Regions from separate parts of the Chryseomicrobium aureum genome, predicted to be linked through region 1. Evidence: riboswitches for the same ligand, from Rfam matches in the RefSeq annotation. Region 1 holds a riboswitch; the other holds the start of a gene.
The links. A riboswitch is a leader RNA that binds a small molecule or an ion and turns the genes downstream of it on or off. The one in region 1 is predicted to bind preQ1.
Positions count from the first base shown of each region.

Region 2: linked by a shared signal. The riboswitch ahead of ACF3OH_RS03960 (QueT transporter family protein) and the one ahead of queD (6-carboxytetrahydropterin synthase QueD) in region 1 are both predicted to bind preQ1.

Region 1 covers NZ_CP171117.1:24,113-28,497, reverse strand. The annotation lists gene queC (7-cyano-7-deazaguanine synthase QueC) at 1-117, opposite strand, end outside; gene queF (preQ(1) synthase) at 164-664, opposite strand; PreQ1 riboswitch class I at 785-831, opposite strand; gene queE (7-carboxy-7-deazaguanine synthase QueE) at 985-1,713, opposite strand; gene queD (6-carboxytetrahydropterin synthase QueD) at 1,706-2,176, opposite strand; PreQ1 riboswitch class I at 2,330-2,376, opposite strand; gene ACF3OH_RS00130 (hypothetical protein) at 2,744-3,061, opposite strand; gene ACF3OH_RS00125 (Abi family protein) at 3,213-3,575, shown strand; gene ACF3OH_RS00120 (Abi family protein) at 3,635-4,123, shown strand; gene ACF3OH_RS00115 (S8 family serine peptidase) at 4,200-4,385, opposite strand, start outside.
Region 2 covers NZ_CP171117.1:729,280-733,664, reverse strand. The annotation lists gene ACF3OH_RS03970 (glutaredoxin family protein) at 1-59, opposite strand, end outside; gene ACF3OH_RS03965 (rhodanese-like domain-containing protein) at 75-1,472, opposite strand; PreQ1 riboswitch class I at 1,634-1,678, shown strand; gene ACF3OH_RS03960 (QueT transporter family protein) at 1,686-2,171, shown strand; gene ACF3OH_RS03955 (phospholipase D family protein) at 2,268-3,716, shown strand; gene ACF3OH_RS03950 (nitric oxide synthase oxygenase) at 4,179-4,385, opposite strand, start outside.

The DNA of each region.
Region 1 (4,385 bases):
TTGTCCATAATCAAAAGTTACGGCTTCTACCTCTTTAAAGTTTTTTAAAGCCCAAAACAAACACGTTGTACTATCTTGCCCGCCACTAAATACAACAACGGCCTTATCATGTTTCATTATTTTTTCTCCTCTTTTTGCAAGCAAAGTTTAGTAAATTGAAAAATTAGCGATTATCAATTTTTTCAGGATATAAATCATGATTCATTAAACGATAGTTTGCTATTTCTTCATATTTTGTACCTGGACGACCGTAGTTGCACCATGGATCAATTGAAATACCTCCACGTGGTGTAAACTTGCCCCATACTTCAATATAGCGAGGATCTAAAAGTTTAATTAAATCATTCATAATAATATTTACACAATCCTCGTGGAAATCACCGTGGTTGCGGAAACTAAATAAATATAATTTCAACGACTTACTTTCCACAATTTTTTTATCTGGAATATATGAAATATACATCGTTGCAAAATCCGGTTGCTGCGTAATCGGACAAAGACTTGTAAACTCTGGGCAATTAAATTTCACAAAATAATCACGGTCTACATGTAAATTGTCAACAGACTCTAAAACTTCTGGTGCATATTCAAATGTGTACTTCACATTTTGATTCCCTAATAATGTTAAATCCTCTAATCCTTCTTTTTGGTGACGACCAGACATAAAAAAACCTCCTTAAGTTAATACCGTAGTATTTCAAGGAGGGCTAACTATAACGACTCTAAATAAACTAGTAGAGACATAAAAAAAGCCACATCCGATATGGACATGGCGAATTGTCATGTTTCCATAGTTTTTTATAGAGGGTATCAGCTATGAACCTCTCCTGAACAACTCAGGTATTTCATTAGTGTTCATTGTATTATATATAGTAGTACCTGTAAATCAATATTTCGACATGATGCTTTTCTAGAATAATGTGAATTCATTTCATACTAAACTTAAGCTTCCTCCACATTTGCCTATCATTTTACAGCCCAGACTTACACCCCTCTTTTATTTCCCCAGATGAGGGTATGCAGCTGTGGCAGTACTTTAACATCATTTAATTGTTCATCCATCATCACTTGATCAATGAGCATTTCATACTTTGCCAATAGATGATTTGCTAATTGTCCAGTGTCTGAAGTGGTAATATCATCATTTCCGACTTGTAAATAAAGGGGGATGTCTGGGTATCGTTGATGTACATCTTTGGCATACTCATAATCCTCTTGATTAAAGATAACGATTTTTAGGGACATATGTTGATTACCATTTCGAATTTTCAACTTCTCTAAAATAGTAGACAGCATCGAAAAATTTGTGGTCATACCAGAGCTAGGTGGCTTTGGTGAAATTGTTAATTCATCGATGTCGTATAGCCAATCCTGCCACTTACTTCCTTGCGTCTCTACCCCAATTTTTATATTATTTTGTTTTAAAATCGCAATCAGTGCACCTAGGTTGGAAAGAAGTGCTGGATTTCCTCCTGAAATTGTGACAAATGAAAACCTATTTCCACCAACACGTTTCAACTCTGTCCAAATATCCTCGGCCGTCATTTGCACGATTAAATGCTTGCCGCTGCCGTCCCATGTAAATGACGAATCGCACCAAGAACAGGCATAATCACATCCAGCTGTGCGTACAAACATCGTTTTCTGACCTATTACCATGCCCTCGCCTTGCATTGTAGGACCAAAAATTTCAATTACAGGGACTTTACTCAACTTCCATCCATTCCCTTCTTGCTTCAGCATAGCTCGTAGGCGTTTCATATAGCTTTACAAACTCTACACGTGCGCCATCATACCGTTGCTCCTGTTGCAAAGCACCATGTAATTCTTCATAAATCCAAACAACAATATTTTCAGCTGTTGTATTCATCGGAGGTAGCGTTTCATTGATATAATGATGGTCCAAATACGTTTCGATTTGCTTCCACATTTCCTTAATTTCTCCAAAATCAATCATCAATCCTCGATCGTCCGTATAACCGCTTAAGCCTAAAATCACACGATACGTATGTCCATGTAGATTTTTACACTTTCCCTCATAGTTATGGAGATGATGTGCGGCGTCAAACGTAAACTCTTTACTGACAAGTACACGCTTTGCATGATACTTCAATTGACTACTTTTAATATCCACATCGATTTTTTGTAGCTTATCGACAATTCTAAATTCAGGCATATGTTAAAATCTCCTTCAGCTTATAAATATAAAAAACTCCCTCGTAAAATGTTTCCGACACTTTCCAAGAGAGGCGCTATGATTCGTTCTATTAAAACATAGGAAGAAAACATAAAAAAAGCCACGTCCTATATGGACATGGCGAATAGTCATGTTTCCATAGTTTTTTATAGAGGGTAGTAGCTATGAACCTCTCCCGTTTTATTTCGGGCGTTATTGTATAAGATTATCATATAGTAGTTTTCAGTAGATATCAAATGTAATTCCAATAAAACCGCGCTTACTTTGCTATTTACTAGAATTTTTTGATCCTCTAGATTCATAATCAATTACTGTTAAATTAAGCGTTTTATTCTAAGGTAACAGTGTACCCAATGATTCTGAGTTTGCATTGCAATTCTATAACTATATAGAGCAAACCATATTAAATTAAGATTGTTGAATTGTGTGAGGCACAGGTACGGTTTTACCCAATCAACACATAACCACTTTAGTTCAAGTAATTGTCGCTACTGATAGTGTTCCAACTATTATTAGTAGCTAAAGAGGTAGTAAAAAGTACACTATCTAAACTTCCTTATTAGTATTGTATTTTGTTCTTTTCCGATTTCTGAAATACACATATAAATTCCGAATGAAGATGATGACAAGAGCGATGTATGCGATGAACATCACATAGAAGTCGGTTGAAAGATTCTCTGCTATGTACTCCATAATGGTGACAAGTAAGCTTGAAAAGAGAATTAACAGTAAAGTTGTACTGAGTAGCCAGATCAGATCCGTTCTAGACTTGAAAATACCGGAAGCGATTAAGCTGAAGATTGATACTAGAAGTGCTAAACTCAGATGATTTACATACGACGTCATAAACTCTAAATCGCTCATTTATCTTCCTCCAGTTGATTTAATGAGTTCCAAGCATTGAAGACCATCTGATTTCAAATTTAGATTTTTATAAACGATTGGAAGTAAATTGAGTACTGCCATAAAGTAAGAGGCAACAATAAATGACCTATACCAAAAACCATTTTTAACCGTGGACCAACAGATTAAAAAGCTCGAAGCAAGAGGGCTGCGAATACATAACGTTGAAAAAGCGAAAATGCAATTGCTTAGAACAAGCTATTATGACTTGATAAATGGTTATAAAGAAATGTTTTTGCTAAAAGAAGAACCGGATCAGCAGGAAGACCAATTTATTGAAGGAACAACTTTCGAAGATATAGTGGAGCTGTACCAGTTGGACAGAAGAATCCGTCATACTCTATTAGAAGCTTTGTTGGATGTAGAAGCTGTCTTTTATTCGAGTGTCGCTTATAGTTATAGTATTGCCGAAGCATACGGAGAGAAACAGGTAGATTACCTGAGAAAAGAGAATTACAAAATTGGCAGGAAGTAATGGAAAAGCCAACGGTTCGAGCGAGATAATCTTCTAGACAAAATCAACAGAAAAAAGACTTGTCATTTGGCGAATTGGTGATGCTTTATAAATTATCAGGGAATCAGGTAAAGACTGATGTGATTCGGCATATAATAGGAGAAGTTCCTGCAGAAGAAGACAAAGAATTTTTTCTGAAATGCGTTGAGATTTTCAATAAATTCCGTAATTGGGCAGCACATGGTGGGCGAATGTATAACCACCGAACACGAATTGAATTGCCCTATTTGGATATGGTGCATCAGCTCGTGCAAATTTCGAAAGAAGAATACACGACGGGAACAGGAAAGAATGATTTTGTTGCGGTGGTGCTCGGAATGATATACTTCTATCAAAAAGATCCGCTTGACGCATTGGAGTTTTTCATTAATTTGAATACAATAATGGAAGAGTATCAAAAGAAGAAACCGTTGGAGTACGAACAAGTATTAGTGGAACTCGGCTTGCCACCGAATTATTACAAGGTTATATTGGAAAAGTACATGTACAAAAGAAACTCGTCAATTTGATTTAAGTAACCAGCCAAAAAATCATTTATAAAAAAACCCCTGCAATTGCCGTCAATGGCAGTGCGGGGGTTTTTGCTTAATTGGTAAAATATGCTTCGTGGTGGCGGCTGAAAGCTACAGCAAAATCACCGCGCAGGATTTGTTCACCAGGATTGAAAACAGCTTCAACAGTCGGCTTCAAATCATATTTTCCTTGAGTGACCGAGAATTGCGCATTGAGAATGTTCAAATCCAATGCAAGTTGGACATACGGCTTTAAACC
Region 2 (4,385 bases), 710 kb from region 1:
TTCATCATATCGCAGTAAGGGCAAGTTGTAGTTGAGTAAACTGTTACTGTGTTTGTCATTTTTATCATCCTCTTTTACTTATTTTTTTGTTCACGTAGGTAAGCCCCGTAGCCACCCGCCATATGTTTCACATCTTCATAACCAAGTGATTTCAATACACTGGATGCAATCGCTGAGCGCGCGCCTCCTTGGCAATACACAAGGACTGTCTTGTCTTTTGGAATGTCCGTGTCACGAATTTTCCCGAGGAAATGATGGTTGGCTTGATTTAAATGTCCATCTCCCCACTCCACATCGTTGCGAACATCTACTACATACGTTGACTCTTTTTCCGCTTCCTCTAAAAATTCTTCAACGGACAGCGTCTCATAGGCATCATGTTGATTCCATTCTGCTACAACATCTACCGGAGCATAACCAATGATACGGTCAAAATGAATAGAATGCATCGATTCAATAATCGCTTCCTTATCATAAGGTTCACCAATGATTACTAAATCTTCATCATAGTTCGCTAGCCATCCTGTCCAGTTTGTAAACGATTTATTATACGGAATAGTAATTGAGCCTGGAATAAGTGTTTTTTCAGCTAATGTCGCCGGGCGCGTGTCAATGACTAGTGTGTTGTTATTCTTAAGTGCCTGCTTCACGTCTTCTGCCGAAAGATCAGGCACACGGTCTGTATGTTTTAATACTGTCGGACCTACTTTATTTACCTTTTTCATTTCTGCAAAATAAACAGGCGCCTCTGGTTGATCTTTTAATAGTTCATCTACGAAAGCTTGTTCATCGTCAATTTGCATTGCCCAGTTGAATTGTTTTTCATACCCAACTGTAGAGGATGGAACGGCCCCAAGAGATTTTCCACAAGCAGAACCTGCTCCATGTGCTGGCCAAACCATTAAATAGTCGGGTAGCTCTTTAAATCGTTGTATAGAACGAAACATGTCGCGTGCTCCACTATCTGCAGTGCCTTCTGCGCCAGCTGCTTTTTCTAATAGATCTGGTCGACCAACGTCTCCAACGAATACGAAGTCACCTGAAAAAATTCCCATAGGTTTCGTAGCTCCGCCACCACGGTCAGTAAGGATAAATGAAATGCTCTCTGGGGTATGACCTGGCGTGTGCATCACTTCAAAGTCGATATTTCCAATGGAGAACCTGCTTCCATCTCTCACGAATTCCACATCAAGACCTTCTGTGTACCCGTACTTCCAGTTTTCATCACCTTCGTCCGAAAGATAGAGTTTCACTCCATGGTCTACTGCTAGTTGTCTCGACCCAGAAACAAAGTCTGCGTGAATATGTGTTTCAGTAGCTGCTGTAAGTGTAAGCCCTTCTTTTTTTGCAACTTGAACGATTTCATCAATAGAACGAGATGGATCAATTACGATCGCTTCACCCGTGCGTTGGCAACCAACTAGATACGTGTATTGTGCGAGCTTATCATCAAAGAAAGAACGAAATAGCATAATCATTTCCCTCCGCTTAATTAGTTTTTTGTTTGTACGGAAAATATACCATAGGGGGTATAAATGTTCAAGTAGTTTGTTTATAATTAGTTTTTCACTAAATCTCTCCCTTTAAACTTCAGTTGACGCTTTTCTGTCTTTGTTGTAAAATCAACTCTTGTGACTTCGTGGTTCGAGATCCTCCCACGCAAAAAAACTAAGGAGTTTTGACAAATGAAAATGAAAACACTTGCGGTCAATGCAATTATTGCTGCACTATATGTAGCTGTATCATTGGCGGTCCCTGTACTTGCTTATGGGGCAATTCAATTCCGTTTGGCGGAGATGTTCAATCATTTGATTATCTTTGACAAGCGCTATTTCTTTGGTATTGTAGCTGGTGTATTTATCACGAACATCTTTTCACCTAATGGGATTTATGATGTTTTGTTCGGAGTAGGACATTCCGTGATTTCTCTACTAATCGTTTTAGCTGTAATTCCGTTAGTAAAAAAAGATTCGCATAAAATGATAATTAATACACTCGTTTTTACATTTACAATGTTTATAATTGCTTATCAGCTTGTGTTAGTTCTTGGACTGCCATTCTTCTTGACTTGGTTAACTGTTGCTGGCGGCGAATTAGCAGTACTTTTACTTGGTATTCCAATTTTCATTGCACTGAACAAACGTTTAAACTTTTCACGACTTCTCGACTAACGTGTACACACTGTGTGCACGTTTTTTTTTATACTTGTTTGGGTATCTTTGATAAGAAAGAACTATACATAGAGACTAGGAAAGAGGACTGAAAAAATGGGGAGATTTAAAAGGTGGTCGAAACGAAAAAAAGTTCTATTTATTGTAGTGATAGCTTTGATTGTAATCTATGCAGGAATGATTTTATGGCACACATTCAAGCCATTGCCTGAAGGTATTTCGTATGCAGGTGACTTACAGCCTATTTCTTCAATAGATATGCTCACGGATTTAACATACGCAGTGAATGAAAATAGTGAAGAGCGACAAACAGAAAATGAAATTTTCTCGAGCATTTATCAAATGATTGAAGAAGCTGAAGAATTCGTTGTCGTAGATTTCTTTTTAGTCGATGGTTTTTATGAAGAAGACGAGGGGTTTCCCCCTATTGCAGATGAATTATCCGAAACTCTTGCAACGAAGAAATTAGAAAATCCAGAGATGCCAGTGATTTTTATAACGGATCCTTTAAATCAAGGATACGGTTCATATGAAAACAAGTGGTTCAAAAAAATGCGCGATGCTGGAGTTGAAATCGTCTATACCGATTTAGACCCTTTACGAGATTCAACACCGATTTATTCAGGAATTTATCGAACGTTTTTCCAGTGGTTTGATTTTGGAGGAGAAGGTTGGATTCCAAATGCCATGGCGAGTGAAGCACCAAAAATGACGGTTGCTTCGTACTTAACATTATTAAATGTCAAAGCTAATCACAGGAAATTAGTCATTACTGAAAAAGAGGGCTTAGTTTCTTCAGCAAACCCGCACGATGCGAGTGGACTGCACGGCAATATTGCACTAAAGTTCACCAGTTCTCCTCTTCTCAACGACATGCTTGAAGCAGAAGAAGCGGTTTCTTTGATGTCCGGTGGTCCGAAGCTTCCCCGCGTCCAAGAAGTTGAGGAGGAAGCTGAGTACGAAGGTCAATTATTGACAGAGAAGACGATTTTAGATGCGCTCCTAACAGATATCGCCGCTACAGAAGAAGGTGATTCTATTGATTTGATGATGTTTTTCATCGCAAAAAGAGATATCGTCAATGCACTAATCGATGCAGCCAATCGTGGGGTTGAAGTGCGCATGATTTTAGATCCGAATGAAAATTCTTTTGGGCGTCAAAAATCCGGTCTCCCTAATCGACCTGTTGTTCAGGAAATGGTAGAAGATACCGAGGGTAAGATAGAAGTACGCTGGTACAATACGGTGGTCGGTCAATATCATACAAAAGCCATTCATATTCAAACAGACCGTTCGGTGATTTCAAGTGGTGCAGCCAATTATACGGAGCGGACTTTGGATAATTATAATTTGGAGGCGAACTTACGAGTGGTTGCTGACAGTGATAGTGAGTTGGCAGAAGAATTCTCTAGTTATTTTGAGCGTCTGTGGACGAATGAAGATGCTGCATTTACCGTGGATGTGGAAGAGTACCAGGATAGCTTTACATGGTGGCAGCGTTGGATTTATAGTTTTCAGAAGCTGATTAAAGTGACTACGTATTAGTTTTAGATGTGGAGCCGACTGGTCAGAAATTGTGCGAGAAGACAGCGTGGACTGTGATGCGCTCTTGGCTTCATAGGCCGCGATGGCTTCTTGCGGGATTTCTAGGAGGCGTAACTCGATTTCATTTAGATTAATAGAACGTCTCCCCAGGAACTCACTGCCTTCTCTTGTCGATTGAAAAAAGTAACAACAACTATTTACAGCACTCCCGCAGCAAAATAGGTGACAGGCACCTTATTACTGTCTAAAGCTACTGCACTAAATACTCGACACAAAATCTTTTTATGAAACTGAAGTTGAGTGCAGAGGAGGGGCTGACTCCGGAGGGATTAAAAGCGGAACGTGAGACCCCGGAGGCGTGAACTTGCGCTGAGGAGGCTCACGACGCGCCCTCGGAAAGCAGCCCCGCAACGGAACTCAACGTTTAAACAGCAAGCCTCATTCAGATGGCTTGCTGCTTTTTCAATAGGGATTCTTTTGATAATAAAAATTTGGAGATTTCGTAGTATTGTCGTAAGGTTTATGGAATACATGGGTAGCCGCAGGTGACATCGGCGGAATTAACCAACTCCACATACCCGTTACATCTCGTCCATTTTTCATTTCTTGCTGTTCAAACTGCTTAAACTGCACAGCTGCCGTGTGATGATCCACGATACTCACACCTTG